DNA from 2 places in the Streptomyces sp. HSS9-12 genome. Region 1 is predicted to be linked to the other one. Evidence: predicted binding sites of a transcription regulator. Region 1 holds the regulator's gene; the other holds the start of a gene.
The links. The regulator HspR, encoded in region 1, represses chaperone genes until heat shock. The targets are predictions, from matches to a motif close to TTGAGNNNNNNNNNCTCAA.

Region 1 (8,183 bases):
GCTTCTTCGTGTCCGGGTCGTCCTCGTCCTCGCCGAAGGCCATGTTCAGCATGGCCACGTTCTCGGCGCCGAGCTGCTGGAAGAGGAACTCGTTGCCGAGGCGGCGCGGCGAGTCACCGGTGCACTTCTCCTCGCCGCCCATGATCGCGAACTTGACGCCCGCGATGTGCAGCAGCTCGGCGAAGGCCTTGGTGGTCTTCTTGGCGCGGTCTTCCAGGGCGCCCGCGCAGCCGACCCAGTACAGGTAGTCGACCTCGGTGAGGTCCTCGATGTCCTTGCCGACGACCGGGACCTCGAAGTCGACCTCCTTGGTCCACTCCAGCCGCTGCTTCTTGGCCAGGCCCCAGGGGTTGCCCTTCTTCTCCAGGTTCTTGAGCATCGTCCCGGCCTCGCTCGGGAAGGAACTCTCGATCATCACCTGGTAGCGGCGCATGTCGACGATGTGGTCGACGTGCTCGATGTCGACCGGGCACTGCTCGACGCAGGCGCCGCAGGTGGTGCAGGACCACAGGACGTCCGGGTCGATGACGCCGTTCTCCTCGACCGTCCCGATCAGCGGCCGCTCGGCCTCGGCCAGGGCGGCGGCCGGAACGTCCTTGAGCTGCTCCTCGGTGCCCTTCTCCTCGCCCTCCATGGTCTTGCCACCGCCGGCGAGCAGGTACGGCGCCTTGGCGTGCGCGTGGTCGCGCAGCGACATGATCAGCAGCTTCGGGGAGAGCGGCTTGCCGGTGTTCCAGGCGGGGCACTGCGACTGGCAGCGGCCGCACTCGGTGCAGGTGGAGAAGTCGAGGATGCCCTTCCAGGAGAAGTGCTCGACCTGGGAGACGCCGAACTGGTCGTCCTCGCCCGGGTCCTCGAAGTCGATCGGCTTGCCTCCGGAGGTCATCGGCTGCAGCGGGCCGAGGGCGGTCTCGCCGGTGGCGTTGCGCTTGAACCAGATGTTGGGGAAGCCGAGGAAGCGGTGCCAGGCCACACCCATGTTGGTGTTGAGCGAGACGGTGATCATCCAGATCAGGCTGACGCCGATCTTGATCATCGCGGCGAGGTAGACCAGGTTCTGCAGGGCGCCGGTGCTCAGGCCCTTGAAGGCCAGGACCAGCGGGTACGACACGAAGTACGCCGCCTCGTAGTGGCCGACGTGGTGGATGGCGCCCTCGAGGCCCCGCAGGGTGAGGATGGCCAGGCCGATGGTGAGGATGACGTACTCGACGAAGTACGCCTGCCAGGCCTTGGAGCCCGTGAACCGGGACTTGCGGCCGGCCCGGGAGGGCAGGCTCAGCAGCCGGATCACGATGAGGACGGCGATGCCGACGACCGTCATCAGGCCGATGAACTCGGTGTACATCTCGAACGGCAGGAACCCGCCGAGGGCGGGCAGCGTCCAGTCGGCCTGGAACAGCTGGCCGTACGCCTGGGCGAGGGTCGGCGGCAGCGTCAGGAAGCCGACCGCGACGAACCAGTGGGCGAAGCCGACGATCCCCCAGCGGTTCATCCGGGTGTGGCCGAGGAACTCCCGGACCACGGTGATCGTTCGGGCCTTCGGGTTGTCCGTGCGGCTGCCCGCCGGGACCGGCTGTCCAAGTGTGACGAACCGGTAGATCTGCGCGATGGCTCGGGCGAAGAGCGCGACGCCGATCACCGTCAGGACCAGCGACACAATGATCGCGGCGAGTTGCATGGGGGCTCCTCGGGCCTGCGAGAGCGAGGCTTTCCAGTAATTACTAAGCGGTAACTTTGTAAGTCTCGCGCTGACATTACCCAGGATCGCAGGCCCGATGAAGTCGCGCGGCCGGTGATCTGTGTCGCTGAGGCAACCCTCGCCACGCCGACCGCGTCAGTGACATGTACATCCTCATGAGAGTTGAGTTGACCTGACTCAGGTCTGTTGACACCCATTCTTGGATCGGGCACCCTTGAGCCAGTTCCACTCAAGTCAGCTGGAGGAAACAACCATGGCACGTGCGGTCGGCATCGACCTGGGCACGACGAACTCCGTCGTCAGTGTTCTTGAAGGCGGTGAGCCCACCGTCATCACCAACGCCGAGGGCGCCAGGACCACGCCGTCCGTCGTGGCCTTCGCGAAGAATGGCGAAGTGCTGGTTGGTGAGGTGGCCAAGCGCCAGGCCGTCACCAACGTCGACAGGACCATCCGGTCGGTCAAGCGCCACATGGGCACCGACTGGAAGATCGAGATCGACGACAAGACCTTCAACCCGCAGCAGATCAGCGCGTTCGTGCTGCAGAAGCTGAAGCGGGACGCCGAGTCGTACCTGGGCGAGAAGGTCACCGACGCGGTGATCACCGTCCCGGCGTACTTCAACGACGCCGAGCGGCAGGCCACCAAGGAGGCCGGCGAGATCGCCGGTCTGAACGTGCTGCGCATCGTCAACGAGCCCACCGCCGCCGCGCTGGCCTACGGTCTGGAGAAGGACGACCAGACCATCCTCGTCTTCGACCTCGGTGGCGGTACGTTCGACGTCTCGCTGCTGGAGATCGGCGACGGCGTGGTCGAGGTGAAGGCCACCAACGGTGACAACCACCTCGGTGGTGACGACTGGGACCAGCGGATCGTCGACTACCTGGTCAAGCAGTTCCTGGGCGCCAACGGCGTCGACCTGTCCAAGGACAAGATGGCCCTGCAGCGCCTCCGCGAGGCCGCTGAGAAGGCGAAGATCGAGCTGTCCTCGTCCACTGAGACCACGATCAACCTGCCCTACATCACGGCGTCCGCCGAGGGCCCGCTGCACCTGGACGAGAAGCTCACCCGCGCCCAGTTCCAGCAGCTGACCTCGGACCTGCTCGAGCGCTGCAAGGTTCCGTTCCACAACGTCATCAAGGACGCGGGCATCCAGCTCTCCGAGATCGACCACGTCGTTCTCGTCGGTGGCTCGACCCGTATGCCGGCCGTCGCCGAGCTCGTCAAGGAGCTGACCGGCGGCAAGGAGGCCAACAAGGGTGTGAACCCGGACGAGGTCGTCGCCATCGGCGCATCGCTCCAGGCCGGTGTCCTCAAGGGTGAGGTCAAGGACGTTCTGCTGCTGGACGTCACCCCGCTGTCGCTTGGCATCGAGACCAAGGGCGGCATCATGACCAAGCTGATCGAGCGCAACACCACGATCCCGACCAAGCGTTCGGAGATCTTCACCACGGCCGAGGACAACCAGCCGTCGGTGCAGATCCAGGTCTACCAGGGTGAGCGCGAGATCGCGGCGTACAACAAGAAGCTCGGCATGTTCGAGCTGACCGGCCTGCCGCCCGCCCCGCGCGGGGTCCCGCAGATCGAGGTCACCTTCGACATCGACGCCAACGGCATCATGCACGTGTCGGCGAAGGACCTCGGCACGGGCAAGGAGCAGCGGATGACGGTCACCGGCGGCTCCTCGCTGCCGCAGGAAGAGGTCAACCGGATGCGCGAGGAGGCCGAGAAGTACGCGGAGGAGGACCACAAGCGCCGCGAGGCGGCCGAGACTCGCAACCAGGCCGAGCAGCTGGTCTACCAGACCGAGAAGTTCCTCAAGGACAACGAGGACAAGGTCCCGGGCGATGTGAAGGGCGAGGTCGAGACCGCCATCGCGGACCTGAAGGAGAAGCTGAAGGGCGAGGACACCCCCGCGATCCGCGAGGCCACCGAGAAGGTCGCCGCGGTCAGCCAGAAGCTGGGCCAGGCCATGTACGCCCAGGCCCAGGCCGACGGCGCGGCCGGTGCCGCGGGTGCCGGTGAGGCCGGTGCCAAGGCCGAGGACGATGTCGTCGACGCCGAGATCGTGGACGACGAGAAGCCGAAGGGTGGTGCCGCGTGACGGAGGAGACCCCGGGCTTCGAAGAGCAGCCCGACGTCCCTTCCGACGCCGCACAGACGCCTGATGATGCGGCGAAGGCCGCCGAGTCCGCCGAGCAGGCGGGCCCGGCGGCCCCGGCCGGGGACGAACTGCAGATGGTGGGCCTGCAGGCGCAGCTGGACCAGGTCCGGATGGCGCTGAACGAGCGCACGCTGGACCTCCAGCGGCTGCAGGCCGAGTACCAGAACTACCGCCGGCGGGTGGAGCGCGACCGGATCACCGTCAAGGAGATCGCCGTGGCGAACCTCCTGAGCGAGCTGCTTCCGGTGCTTGACGACATCGGCCGGGCCCGTGAACACGGCGAGCTGGTCGGCGGGTTCAAGTCCGTCGCCGAGTCGCTGGAGAACATCGCCGCGAAGATGGGCCTGCAGCAGTTCGGGAAGGAGGGCGAGCCCTTCGACCCGCTGGTGCACGAGGCCCTGATGCACTCCTACTCGCCCGAGGTCGCAGAGACCACGTGCGTGTCGATCCTGCAGCCCGGGTATCGCTTCGGCGAGCGCACGATCCGCCCTGCGCGCGTCGCGGTCGCCGAGCCGCAGCCCGGAGCGCAGCCCAAGAGTGCCGGCGAGGGTGACAAACCCGCGGCGCCGGACGAGGAGAGCGGTGGCCCGGACGAGGGCTGACGCGCACGACAGAGGGAAGGAGGGACGTCGGGGATGAGCCTGAGCAGGGACTTGCTGGAAAAGGACCTCTACAAGGTCCTCGGCGTCCCGAAGGACGCCACCGAGGCGGAGATCAAGAAGGCGTACCGGAAGCTCGCCCGCGAGTTCCACCCGGACGCCAACAAGGGCGACGCCAAGGCCGAGGAGCGCTTCAAGGAGATCTCCGAGGCCAACGACGTTCTGGCGGATCCCAAACGCCGCAAGGAGTACGACGAGGCGCGCGCGCTCTTCGGCAACGGAGCCTTCCGTTCCGGACCGGGCGCGGGCGGCCCCGGCGGCTTCAACTTCGACCTGGGCGACCTCTTCGGGGGCGCTCCGGGCGGGGGAGCCGGCGGATTCGGCGGCGGACTCGGTGATGTCTTCGGGGGGCTTTTCAACCGCGGCGGCACCGGGACCCGTACCCATCCGCGCCGTGGTCAGGACATCGAGTCCGAGGTGACGCTCAGCTTCACCGAGGCGGTTGACGGGGCGACGGTCCCGCTGCGGATGTCCAGCTCGGCCGCCTGCAAGGCGTGCGCGGGCACGGGGGACAAAAACGGTACTCCTCGGGTGTGCCCCACCTGCGTGGGCACCGGCCAGGTCAGCCGCGGCGTCGGGGGCGGCTTCTCGCTCACCGACCCGTGCGCGGACTGCAGGGGCCGGGGCCTGATCGCCGAGATCCCGTGCGAGGTCTGCAAGGGCAGCGGGCGCGCCACCAGCGCACGCACCATGCAGGTCCGGATCCCGGCGGGGGTCTCCGACGGGCAGCGGATCCGGCTGCGCGGCAAGGGCGCTCCCGGCGAGCGCGGCGGGCCGAACGGCGACCTGTACGTGGTGGTGCACGTCGACGCGCACCCGGTCTTCGGGCGTCAGGGCGACAACCTCACCGTCACCGTGCCGGTCACCTATCCGGAGGCGGCGCTCGGCGGCGAGATCAAGGTGCCCACGCTCGGCGGCCCGCCGGTGACGCTCCGGCTGCCGCCCGGCACACCCAACGGACGGACGATGCGCGCCCGTGGCAAGGGTGCGGTGCGCAAGGACGGCACGCGCGGCGACCTGCTCGTCACCGTGGAGGTGGCCGTCCCCAAGGACCTCGGAGAGAAGGCGAAGGAAGCATTGCAGGCCTTCGCCAAGGCCACCGCGGGCCACGACCCGCGGGCTGAGCTGTTCCAGGCCGCGAAGGGAGCATGAGATGGATGGCCGAGGCATGCCCGCCGGGGGCAGGGGCGGCAGGGGCCGCAACCCCTATGAGCTGACCGACGACTCGCCGGTCTACGTCATCTCGGTCGCTGCCCAGCTGTCGGGGCTGCACCCGCAGACCCTGCGGCAGTACGACCGGCTGGGTCTGGTCTCGCCGGACCGTACGGCCGGCCGCGGCCGTCGCTACTCGGCCCGGGACATCGAACTGCTCCGGCAGGTGCAGCAGCTCTCCCAGGACGAGGGCATCAACCTCGCGGGGATCAAGCGCATCATCGAACTGGAGAACCAGGTCGCGGCTCTGCAGGAGCGCGTAGCCGAGCTCCAGCAGGCGCTGGACGGCGCCGCGGCGACCATGCGGCAGCGGGAGGCCGCGCTGCACGCCTCGTACCGCCGCGACCTGGTGCCGTATCAGGACGTCCAGCAGACCAGCGCCTTGGTCGTCTGGCGGCCCAAGCGGTCGGAGTAGCGCGGCGCAGACCATATCGACGGCCTCGGGGGCCGGGCACCCGCAGCGGCGGGCGCCCGGCCCTTCGGCTGCGGGCCCGGGACTCCCGGTTCGCAGAGATCGCAATCCGGGGCAAGGAAGGTTCCGGGGCGAACCCTCGATCGCTGGGAGTGACGCCGTTGCTCAGCCAGAGGCGCTTCCACAGGTCACCCGAATGGCGGGCTGTCAGTGATGGGCCGACGATGGACGTAACAGCCTGGAGCGGAGGGACCGTCATGGCCGCGATCGAAGTGAAGCCGATCGGCAAGCCGGACGACCAACGCGATTTCCCCCGTGGTCGCCTGGACATCCTCAGCCTCACGGGTCTGGATTTCGCCGTGGGCAGATTCGAGCCCGGCTGGCGCTGGTCCGAATCGGTGGGGCCGCTCGCCGGCACCGAGAGCTGCCAGTTCCACCACAAGGCCTTCGTCGTCCAGGGGCGGATGCGGATCCGCATGGACGACGGAGCGGAGGCCGAGGTCGGAGCCGGCGATGTCTTCGTGTGCAGGCCCGGTCACGACGCCTGGGTCGTGGGTGACGAGACCGTGGTCGTGTACGACTTCGGCGGCCCGACGGCGGTGGAGTACGGCAAGGCGAAGGAGGCCCAGGGATGACGTTCGTGCAGCTCATCGAATACGAGACGACGCGCGAGGACGAAGTGGAGCAGCTCTGGGAGCAGTGGATGGCGCAGACGGAAGGCAAGCGCACCGTCACGCACGAACTCCACACCAAGGACCGGGAGCGTCCCAACCACTTCGTGGACATCGTCGAGTTCCCGTCCTACGAGCAGGCGATGGCCAACAGCGAACTGCCCGAGACCAAGGCCATCGCGGAGCGGTTCCGCGGCCTGTGCACCAGCGAGCCCCGGTTCGTGAACCTGGAGGTCGTCACCGAGCAGCCGTGAGCGCGCATCGGCCGGCCGGCCCGCCCCGTGAAGGGGCGGGCCGGCGGTTCGTTCCGGCGGTGCTCAGCCGCGGCCCAGTGCGCGGTCGACCGTGATCTCGATGAGCACGCGGTCCGGGTTGGGGGCCGGGGTGCGGCCGTAGCGTTCGGCATAGCGGCGTACGGCGTCGGCGATCAGCTCGGCCTCCGTACGGACCACCGCGCTTCCCTCCAGCGTGGCCCAGCGGCCGCGGTGCACCTGGCAGACGGCGACCCGGGCGCCGCCGGGGCCCGCGGCCTGGATGTTGGCGACCTTGGTGCTGCCCTTGTTGGTGATCACGCGGGCCAACCCGGCTTCGGGGTCGAATGTGACCCCTACGGGCACCACGTGCGGTGTGCCGTCCGGCCGCGGGGTGGTCAGCGTGCACAGGTGGTACTCCCGCCAGAAGGCGAGGTACTCCGGAGGCAGGTCGTGAAGGGGGAGGGCCATGGCAGCGAGGGTAACCGCACACCCGGAGCAGACCCGTACGCCGTCACGTGCTGCAAACTGGCCGCCAGTGCGGTCCAATTTCGATCTGGCCGCAGAAACATTGAGTGGAATAGACTCAAGTTTGGCGTAGGGTTGAGGGAGTCGGATCGAGGCGAGGAGGAGCGTTGGCAGTGGACGCCGAGCTGACTACCAAGAGCAAGGAAGCGATCAGCGCGGCCAGCGGTCGCGCGGTGTCCGCGGGGAATCCCGACATCAGCCCCGTACACCTGCTGCTCGCCCTGCTCGAGGGCCAGGACAACGAGAACATCCGGGACCTGCTCGCGGCTGTCGAGGCGGACCAGGCCGCCGTACGGTCCGGCGCCGAGCGCCTGCTCGGTGCGCTCCCCAGCGCCCAGGGCGATTCCGTCGCGGCGCCCCAGCCCGACCGCGCCCTGCTGGCGGTGCTCGCCGACGCCGGGCAGCGCGCCAAGGAGCTCGGTGACTCCTACCTCTCCACCGAGCATCTGCTCATCGGCATCGCCGCGAAGGGCGGCCGGGCCGGGGAGCTGCTCGACCAGCAGGGCGCGAGCGCCAAGCGGCTGCTCGACGCCTTCGAGACCATTCGCGGAGGACGACGCGTGACCACGCCCGATCCGGAGGGCACGTAC
Region 2 (8,183 bases), on a different contig from region 1:
GTCGCGCAGCTTCATCATCGACTTGCCGGCGAAGCCGCCGACCGCGAACTCCCGCTCCAGGTCCCACAGCGTGAGGCCGTGCTCGGTGATGTCAAGGTCGGGGTGCTTGCGCTGCTTGTACTCCAGCGGGTCGGTGTCGGCCATGACGTGGCCGCGGACCCGGTAGGCGTGGATCAGCTCGAAGACCCGGGCGGCCTTGGTGACGTCGTCGTCGTGCGAGGCGTCGATGTCGCGCATCCAGCGGACCGGCTCGTACGGAATGCGCAGCGACTGGAAGATCTCGTCGTAGAAGTCGTTCTCGCCGAGCAGCAGCTGGTGCATGATCCGCAGGAACTCGCCGGAGGCGGCGCCCTGGATCACCCGGTGGTCATAGGTGCTGGTCAGCGTCATGACCTTGGAGACGCCCAGCCTGTTCAGGGTGTCCTGGGAGGTGCCCTGGAACTCGGCCGGGTAGTCCATCGCGCCGACGCCGATGATCAGGCCCTGGCCGGGCATCAGGCGCGGCACGGAGTGGACGGTGCCGATGCCGCCAGGGTTGGTGAGCGATGCAGTGACTCCAGAGAAGTCCTCCATCGTCAGCTTGCCCTCGCGGGCGCGGCGGACGATGTCCTCGTAGGCCTGCCAGAACTCGAAGAAGTTGAGTGTCTCGGCCTTCTTGATCGCCGCGACGACCAGCTGGCGGTCGCCGTTCGGCTTGACCAGGTCGATGGCGAGGCCGAGGTTGATGTGCTCGGGCTTGACGAGGGTCGGCTTGCCGTCCTTCTCCGCGTAGGAGTAGTTCATCGACGGCATGATCTTCAGCGCCTGCACCATGGCGTAGCCGATGAGGTGCGTGAAGGAGACCTTGCCGCCGCGGGCGCGCTTGAGGTGGTTGTTGATGACGATGCGGTTGTCGAACAGCAGCTTCACCGGCACCGCGCGGACGGACGTGGCCGTCGGCAGCTCCAGCGAGGCGTTCATGTTCTTCGCGACCGCGGCGGACGGTCCACGCAGCGTGACGAACTCCGACCCGGTCACCGGAGGCTCAGCCACCTTGCCCGCCGGCTTGGCGGGGGCGGCCGGGGCCTTGGCCGCCGGCTTAGCGGCAGGCTTCGCCGGGGCGGGGGCACTCGGCGCGGCCGCCGCGGCCGGCTTCGCGGGGGCCGGGGCGGGCCTGGCCTGCGCCGGGGCGGTGGCGGCGCCCGGCGGCGCGGCCTGCGTCTGCGCCGGAGGCGCAGAGGTCTCCTTGGGCTGGGCCGGAGCGGCTACGGCCGATCCGGTGTCCTGGCCCGGCTTGTAGTCGGCGAAGAAGTCCCACCAAGCTCGGTCGACCGAGTTCGGGTCCTGGAGGTACTGCTGGTAGATCTCGTCGACGAGCCACTCATTGGGACCGAAGGCGGAGGCAGGGTTGGTCCCCTGCCCGTCCTGGTCGGTCGAGATGCTCGAGGTATCCGGAGACTGTTGCGACACGGCGGCGACCGCCCTCTTCCGCTTCCTTAGGTGGTGGACAGCGGAAATAAAGGCTACGCCTGTTACAACGCTTGATGCAGGCTGAGCGGCCCAGTCGTCGTGCAAGTCACATTGATCGGCGGGTTTCGGCGCAAGTTTTGGCGGGAAACACGTCAGGTTCCGCGCCGGACGGGGACGACCGATCACGGTCGTGGCCCGCTCGCCGCGCCCGATCTGACTGCATGACCTTCCGATGTCCGTACGGGGTGACGTTCAGTACCCCGAATGTGCAGTTCCGCTTACGACCCTACGTCAAGCCTGCGCCTTGGCGCTGCCCGGGGAGGGTGACCCGGATCCGGCAGCCCCGAGGAGATTCGGCCACCCCGATGCTGCCCCCGTGCAGATCCACGGCCCAGCGGGCGATCGCCAGGCCCAGCCCCGTACCGCCGTCGCTCCCCGGACCGTGCGGGGTCGAGACGCTGCCCCGGTTGAAGCGCTCGAAGATCCGGTGCCGCTCCGACTCCGGAATGCCGGGGCCCTCGTCCAGCACCTCCAGGTCGAGGCTGCCGGGGCCCGTACCCTGCCGTGCACGCAGCGTGACCCGGCCGTGGGGCGGGCTGTGCTTGACGGCGTTGTCGACCAGATTGGCCACCACCTGGTGCAGCCGCTCGGCGTCGGCGTACGCGGTCAGCTCGGGCGGCGAGACGTCCAGGTGCAGATGGACATCGCCGCGCCCGCGGGCTCCGGAGGCGCGGGCGGCCGCCGCCGCCAGGCTGGCCTCTTTCAGCACGCCCGACAGATACGGCCACACCTCGAAGCGCCGGGTGCGCAGCGGTACGACGCCGTTGTCCAGCCGGGAGAGGTCCAGCAGCGTCTCGACGAGCCGGCCCAGTCGCTCGGTCTGCCGCAGCGCCGTCCGCATCGTCTCCGGATCCGCCTGCGAGACCCCGTCGACGACGTTCTCCAGTACGCCCCGCAGGCCCGCGATGGGGGTGCGCAGCTCATGTGAGACGTTCGCCACCAGCTCCTTGCGGTGCCGGTCCACCGCCTCCAGGTCGGCGGCCATGTGATTGAAGGTGGCGGCGAGGTCGCCCAGCTCGTCCCGCCGGTCCGCCCGCACCCGCCGGCTGTAGTCGCCGTGCGCCATCGCGCGGGCGACGGTCTTCATCTCGTCCAGCGGCGAGGTCAGGCCATGGGCCACGAACTGGGTGATCAGCATCGTCGCGATGATCGAGAAGATGGTGACCACACGCAGCTCGGTGCGGGTGTGGATCGCCACGAAGATCAGCAGGGTGGTGATGGTCACCGAGACGATCACCAGCGCGCCCAGCGCGGCCTTGACCGACCGGTACGGGTCCAGCGGCCGCAGCGCCTCCCACACCCGGGTCCAGACACTCGGGCTGCTGCGGCGCTTGGCGGAGGAGGGCCGGCTCACGGTCTGGGCCCGATCATGGGGTGGGGGTGGCCGGAGTCTCCAGTGCGTACCCCACGCCGTGGACCGTACGGATCCGCTCCGCCCCGATCTTGCGCCGCAGTGCCTTGATGTGGCTGTCGACGGTCCGGGTGCCGGAGGCGTCCGCCCAGTCCCACACCTCGGCCAGCAGTTGCTCGCGCGAGAGCACCGCGCGCGGTGTGTTCGCCAGGCACACCAGCAGGTCGAACTCGGTCGGCGTCAGGTGCACGTCCACGCCGCGCACCCGCACCCGGCGCTGTGCGTGGTCGATCTCCAGCTCCCCGAGCCGCAGGATGCCGCTGCGCGGGGTGTTCGCGGCCAGGGCCGCCCGCTCCACGCGCCGCAGCAGCACATGCACCCGTGCCGCCAGTTCGCGCATGGAGAACGGTTTGGTCATGTAGTCGTCGGCGCCGACCCCGAGGCCCACCAGCATGTCGGTCTCGTCGTCGCGCGCGGTCAGCATCAGCACCGGGACCGGCCGCTGGGCCTGCACCCGGCGGCAGACCTCCAGCCCGTCGAACCCGGGCAGCATCACATCGAGTACCAGCAGGTCGGGCTGCCAGACCTGGGCGGCCTCCACGGCGGCCGGGCCGTCGTGGGCCGTCTGCACCTGGAAGCCCTCGGCGCGCAGCCTGACCGCGATGGCGTCGACGATCGTGGCGTCGTCCTCGACGACCAGGACGCGGCGCTGGGCCCCGGGAGTGGTCGCCGCCGCGCCGCCGACGCCGTTTTGGTGTGTCTGCTCCATCGCCCGCCCCTGCATGTCCCCGTCGTGCCGGTGTGTGCTGTCGTCGCTGGCAAGCAGGGTACGGGCACGGCGCGATGCTCTGCTACGCAGGGCGAACCCCGAGGTGAACAACATCCGGCTCGCCCCGGGCGACTGTTACCTCTTCCGTCTGTACCTCGATAAATCCGGCATTTCGGAGTGCGTCCTCGAAGACGGCGGACGGCCGGGCAGACCAGACGGCCAGCACACCGCCGGGGCTCAGCCGCTCACGGCAGGCGGTGAGCCCGGCAGGACCGTAGAGGCTGTTGTTGTCCTCGTCGACGGTCCAGTCCGGGCCGTTGTCGATGTCCAGACACAACGCGTCGTACCTGACCGGGGCCTCCTGGACGTACGCGACCAGGTCCGCGCGGACGATCTCGGTCCGCGGGTCGGCCAGCGCGGCCGCGGAGATCCGGGACAGCGGCCCGGTCCGGTGCCAGTCGATGACGGCCTGCTCGCGCTCGACGACCGCGATCCGCCCCCAGCGGGGCTCCGCGGCGGCGCGGGCGACGGAGAACCCGACCCCGAGTCCGCCGATCAGCACGGACGGCGCGACGCACTCCGCCGGCAGGGCCGCGAGCGCGGCGTCCACCAGCCGCCGCTCGGAGCGGCCGTCCGAGGTGTCCATCAGAAAGCAGCCGTTGGCGATGATCTCGAAATGCTCCCCGCGCTGCCGCAGCACCACCTCGCCGTACGGGCCCTCGCGGCGGTCGACCGTCACCGGCAGAAGATCGGCACTCGGTCCAGGCATGGCTCAGGAACCTCCTGCGTCGCGCGGCAGCTGCGCCGCCCAGCCTAACGAGCACCCGGCGGCGGAACTTCGTGCCGCCACCGGCTGTCGCCCCGGTGAACGCGCCGTGGCGGGTGGTCAGGTGAACCCCATACCACCGCCGTCCCCTCCGGTGCGGACGGTGCCCGGCCCCGTACCGCCGCCTGCCCGGCGCACGGGCCGGCCGCGGGCCTGGATCACTTCCGCGCCTTCGGTGCGGCTCTCTTCCCGCCCACCCGCCCCTTTCATGGGTGGTGTCCCTGTCCCGGCCCACCTGGGCCCGTCAAAGGGGGACCCCGCCGCGGAGCGGTGGGAAGCGGCCCCGCGCGCGGGGGTAAGCGATCGCTCACAGCGAACAGACTCCGGGAACAACGCGGAGCGCCCACGCATTGAGTCAATGAAGCTCAACTTGCCTGCCGAAGGGGAGATCATGCCTTCCATGCCCGCATCGCTCACCCTGCCCGTGCTGCCGCTCGATGACGAGGTCGTGCTGCCCGGAATGGTGGTGCCGCTCGACCTGTCCGACACCGAGGTACGCGCCGCGGTCGAGGCCGCACAGGCCCACGCCCGCACAGAGGGAGCCGGCGGAGGCAAGCCACGGGTCCTGCTCGTGCCACGGATCGACGGCACGTACGCCGCCATCGGCACGCTCGGCACGGTTGAGCAGGTCGGCCGGCTCTCCGACGGCGACCCCGGCGCCCTGATCCGCGGTGTGCGCAGGGTGCGGATCGGCGCTGGGACCACCGGCCCCGGGGCCGCGCTCTGGATCGAGGGCACCGAGGTCGAAGAGGTCACTCCGACCGGCCCCGACGGCGCCGGCCTGCCCGGCTCGGTCATCGAGCTGATGAAGGAGTACAAGGCCCTCGCCACCAGCTGGCTGCGCAAGCGCGGCGCCTGGCAGATCGTGGACCGGGTCCAGCAGATCGACGATGTCTCGCAGCTCGCCGACAACTCCGGCTACTCGCCCTTCCTCACCGTCCAGCAGCGCGTCCAGCTGCTGGAGACCACCGACCCCGTCGCCCGCCTCAAGCTGGCCATCAAGTGGCTGAGCGAGCACATCGCCGAGCAGGACGTGGCCGAGGCGATCGCCAAGGACGTCCAGGAGGGCGTCGACAAGCAGCAGCGCGAGTTCCTGCTGCGCAGGCAGCTGGAGGCCGTCCGCAAGGAGCTGGCCGAGCTGCGGGGCGAGCCGGAGAACGAGTCCGACGACTACCGGGCCCGCGTGGAGGCCGCCGATCTCCCCGAAAAGGTGCGGGAGGCGGCGCTGAAGGAGGTCGACAAGCTCGAGCGCTCCTCCGACCAGAGCCCCGAGGGCAGCTGGATCCGCGCCTGGCTCGACACCATCCTGGAGATGCCGTGGAACGAGCGCACCGAGGACGCGTACGACATCCCTGGCGCCAAGTCCGTGCTGGACGCCGACCACGCCGGCCTGGACGACGTCAAGGAGCGGATCACCGAGTACCTGGCCGTCCGCAAGCGCCGCGCCGACCGGGGACTGGGCGTCGTCGGCGGCCGACGCGGCGGCGCCGTGCTGGCGCTCGTCGGACCGCCCGGCGTCGGCAAGACCTCGCTCGGCGAGTCCGTCGCCCGCGCCATGGGCCGGAAGTTCGTACGGGTCGCGCTCGGCGGCGTCCGCGACGAGGCCGAGATCCGCGGCCACCGGCGCACCTACGTCGGCGCGCTCCCCGGCCGTATCGTCCGCGCCATCAAGGAGGCCGGGTCCATGAACCCGGTCGTCCTGCTGGACGAGATCGACAAGGTGGGCTCCGACTTCCGCGGCGACCCGGCCGCGGCGCTCCTCGAAGTCCTCGACCCGGCGCAGAACCACACCTTCCGGGACCATTACCTGGAGGTGGAACTTGACCTGTCCGACGTCGTCTTCCTCGCCACCGCCAACGTCCTGGAGGCGATTCCGGAGGCGCTCGCCGACCGGATGGAGCTCGTCCGGCTCGACGGCTACACCGAGGACGAGAAGGTCACCATCGCCCGCGACCACCTGCTGCCGCGCCAGCTGGAGCGCGCCGGGCTCGAGCCCGGCGAGGTCGCGATCGGGGACGGCGCGCTGCGCAAGCTGGCGGGCGAGTACACCCGCGAGGCCGGCGTACGGAACCTGGAGCGCTCGGTGGCCCGGCTGCTGCGCAAGATCGCCGCGAAGCACGAACTCGGCGAACAGGAGTTCCCGGTGATGATCGGACCGGACGACCTGCGCGCGCTCATCGGCCGGCCGCACCATGTCCCGGAGTCGGCCCAGGACCCGGAGGAGCGGCGTACCGCCGTACCGGGCGTGGCGACCGGGCTCGCGGTCACCGGCGCGGGCGGCGACGTTCTCTACGTCGAGGCGTCGCTGGCCGACCCGGAGACCGGCGGCGCGGGCCTGACCCTGACCGGCCAGCTCGGCGATGTGATGAAGGAGTCCGCCCAGATCGCGCTCTCCTTCCTGCGTTCCCACGGCGCGGAGCTCGAACTTCCGGTCGGCGACCTGAAGGAGCGCGGCGTGCACCTGCACGTCCCCGCGGGCGCCGTACCGAAGGACGGCCCGAGTGCGGGCATCACGATGACCACGGCGCTGGCCTCGCTGCTCTCCGGCCGCCAGGTCCGCCCGGACGTGGCCATGACCGGAGAGGTCTCCCTCACCGGGCGGGTCCTGCCCATCGGCGGTGTGAAGCAGAAGCTGCTGGCGGCCCACCGGGCCGGGGTGACCACCGTGATCATCCCCAAGCGGAACGAGCCCGACCTGGACGATGTGCCCGCCGAGGTGCTGGAGAAGCTCGAGGTCCACGCGCTTTCCGACGTCCGCCAGGTGCTGGAGTTGGCCCTCCAGCCCGCGTCGGCGGAGGTCCCGGTCGCGGCGTGACGCTTCGCCCCTCGCTCGCCTCCGGGCTCCCCCAGCTACCGCTGGGAGGTGCCCCCAGACCCGGTGTCGACGGGCGACCGTGCTCGGGCCCTCGTTCCTCGGGCCCTCCGCGCACCCCCAGCTACCGCTGGGAGGTGCCCCCACTCCCTCCCTTTCGACGCCGGCGCGCCCTTTGGCTCGCTCGGACGCGAGCGGTCCGGCCGGCCCCTCCATACCCGGGAGGGGCCGGCCGCGTTTCCGGGGCTCTCCGCCTCAGCCGTTGGCGAGGGCCTGCAGTCGCGCGTACGTCCCGTTGAACCTGTCGTGGTCACCGACGATCGGGCCGGAGGAGGTGTACTGCCAGAAGGTGTAGTAGCTCCAGCCGGCCGGCAGAGTGCCGGGAGCCGACGCGTAACGCGCGATCCACAGCGGGCTGGTGCTCGCGAACCCGCTGTAGTTCCCCGTGCAGGTCGTCCACCAGGCGGTCGTCGTGTAGATCACCGCATGGCGCCCGGTCAGCGAGCGGTAGGTGTTCAGGAAGTCCCGGATCCAGCTGACCATCCCGCTCTGCGTCTTGCCGTAGCAGGTGGCGCCGTACGGGTTGTACTCGATGTCGAGCACGCCGGGCAGCGTCTTGCCGTCGTTCGACCAGCCGCCGCCGTGCCCCACGAAGTACGTGGCCTGGGCGGATCCGCTGGAGTTGCCCGGCAGCGCGAAGTGGTAGGCGCCCCGGATCATGCCGATGTCGTACGAGCCGCCGTACTGCTGCGTGAAGTACGGGTTCGTGTACGACGTGCCCTCGGTCGCCTTGACGTAGGCGAAGCGGACGCCACTGGTCCACAGGGCCGCCCAGTTGACGTTCCCCTGATGGCTGCTGACGTCCACGCCCTCGACCGCCGCGAGCGGCCTGGGTGGCGGGACGCCGCGCGCGCCG

Region 2: lon (endopeptidase La) is a predicted target of HspR. The motif match lies at 4,806-4,824, and genes of this name have one in related genera.

What each region holds. Positions count from the first base shown of each region.
Region 1 is NZ_JBUEGC010000042.1:4,356-12,538, reverse strand. Features, by position in the region: gene ACY34J_RS21200 ((Fe-S)-binding protein) at 1-1,678, opposite strand, end outside; gene dnaK (molecular chaperone DnaK) at 1,953-3,800, shown strand; gene grpE (nucleotide exchange factor GrpE) at 3,797-4,462, shown strand; gene dnaJ (molecular chaperone DnaJ) at 4,496-5,671, shown strand; gene ACY34J_RS21180 (heat shock protein transcriptional repressor HspR) at 5,673-6,146, shown strand; gene ACY34J_RS21175 (cupin domain-containing protein) at 6,401-6,778, shown strand; gene ACY34J_RS21170 (hypothetical protein) at 6,775-7,068, shown strand; gene ACY34J_RS21165 (pyridoxamine 5'-phosphate oxidase family protein) at 7,132-7,536, opposite strand; gene ACY34J_RS21160 (ATP-dependent Clp protease ATP-binding subunit) at 7,707-8,183, shown strand, end outside.
Region 2 is NZ_JBUEGC010000003.1:50,935-59,117, reverse strand. Features, by position in the region: gene ACY34J_RS02310 (multifunctional oxoglutarate decarboxylase/oxoglutarate dehydrogenase thiamine pyrophosphate-binding subunit/dihydrolipoyllysine-residue succinyltransferase subunit) at 1-1,449, opposite strand, end outside; gene ACY34J_RS02305 (HAMP domain-containing sensor histidine kinase) at 1,736-2,797, opposite strand; gene ACY34J_RS02300 (response regulator transcription factor) at 2,877-3,629, opposite strand; gene ACY34J_RS02295 (spermidine synthase family protein) at 3,712-4,398, opposite strand; gene lon (endopeptidase La) at 4,847-7,270, shown strand; gene ACY34J_RS02285 (lysozyme) at 7,523-8,183, opposite strand, start outside.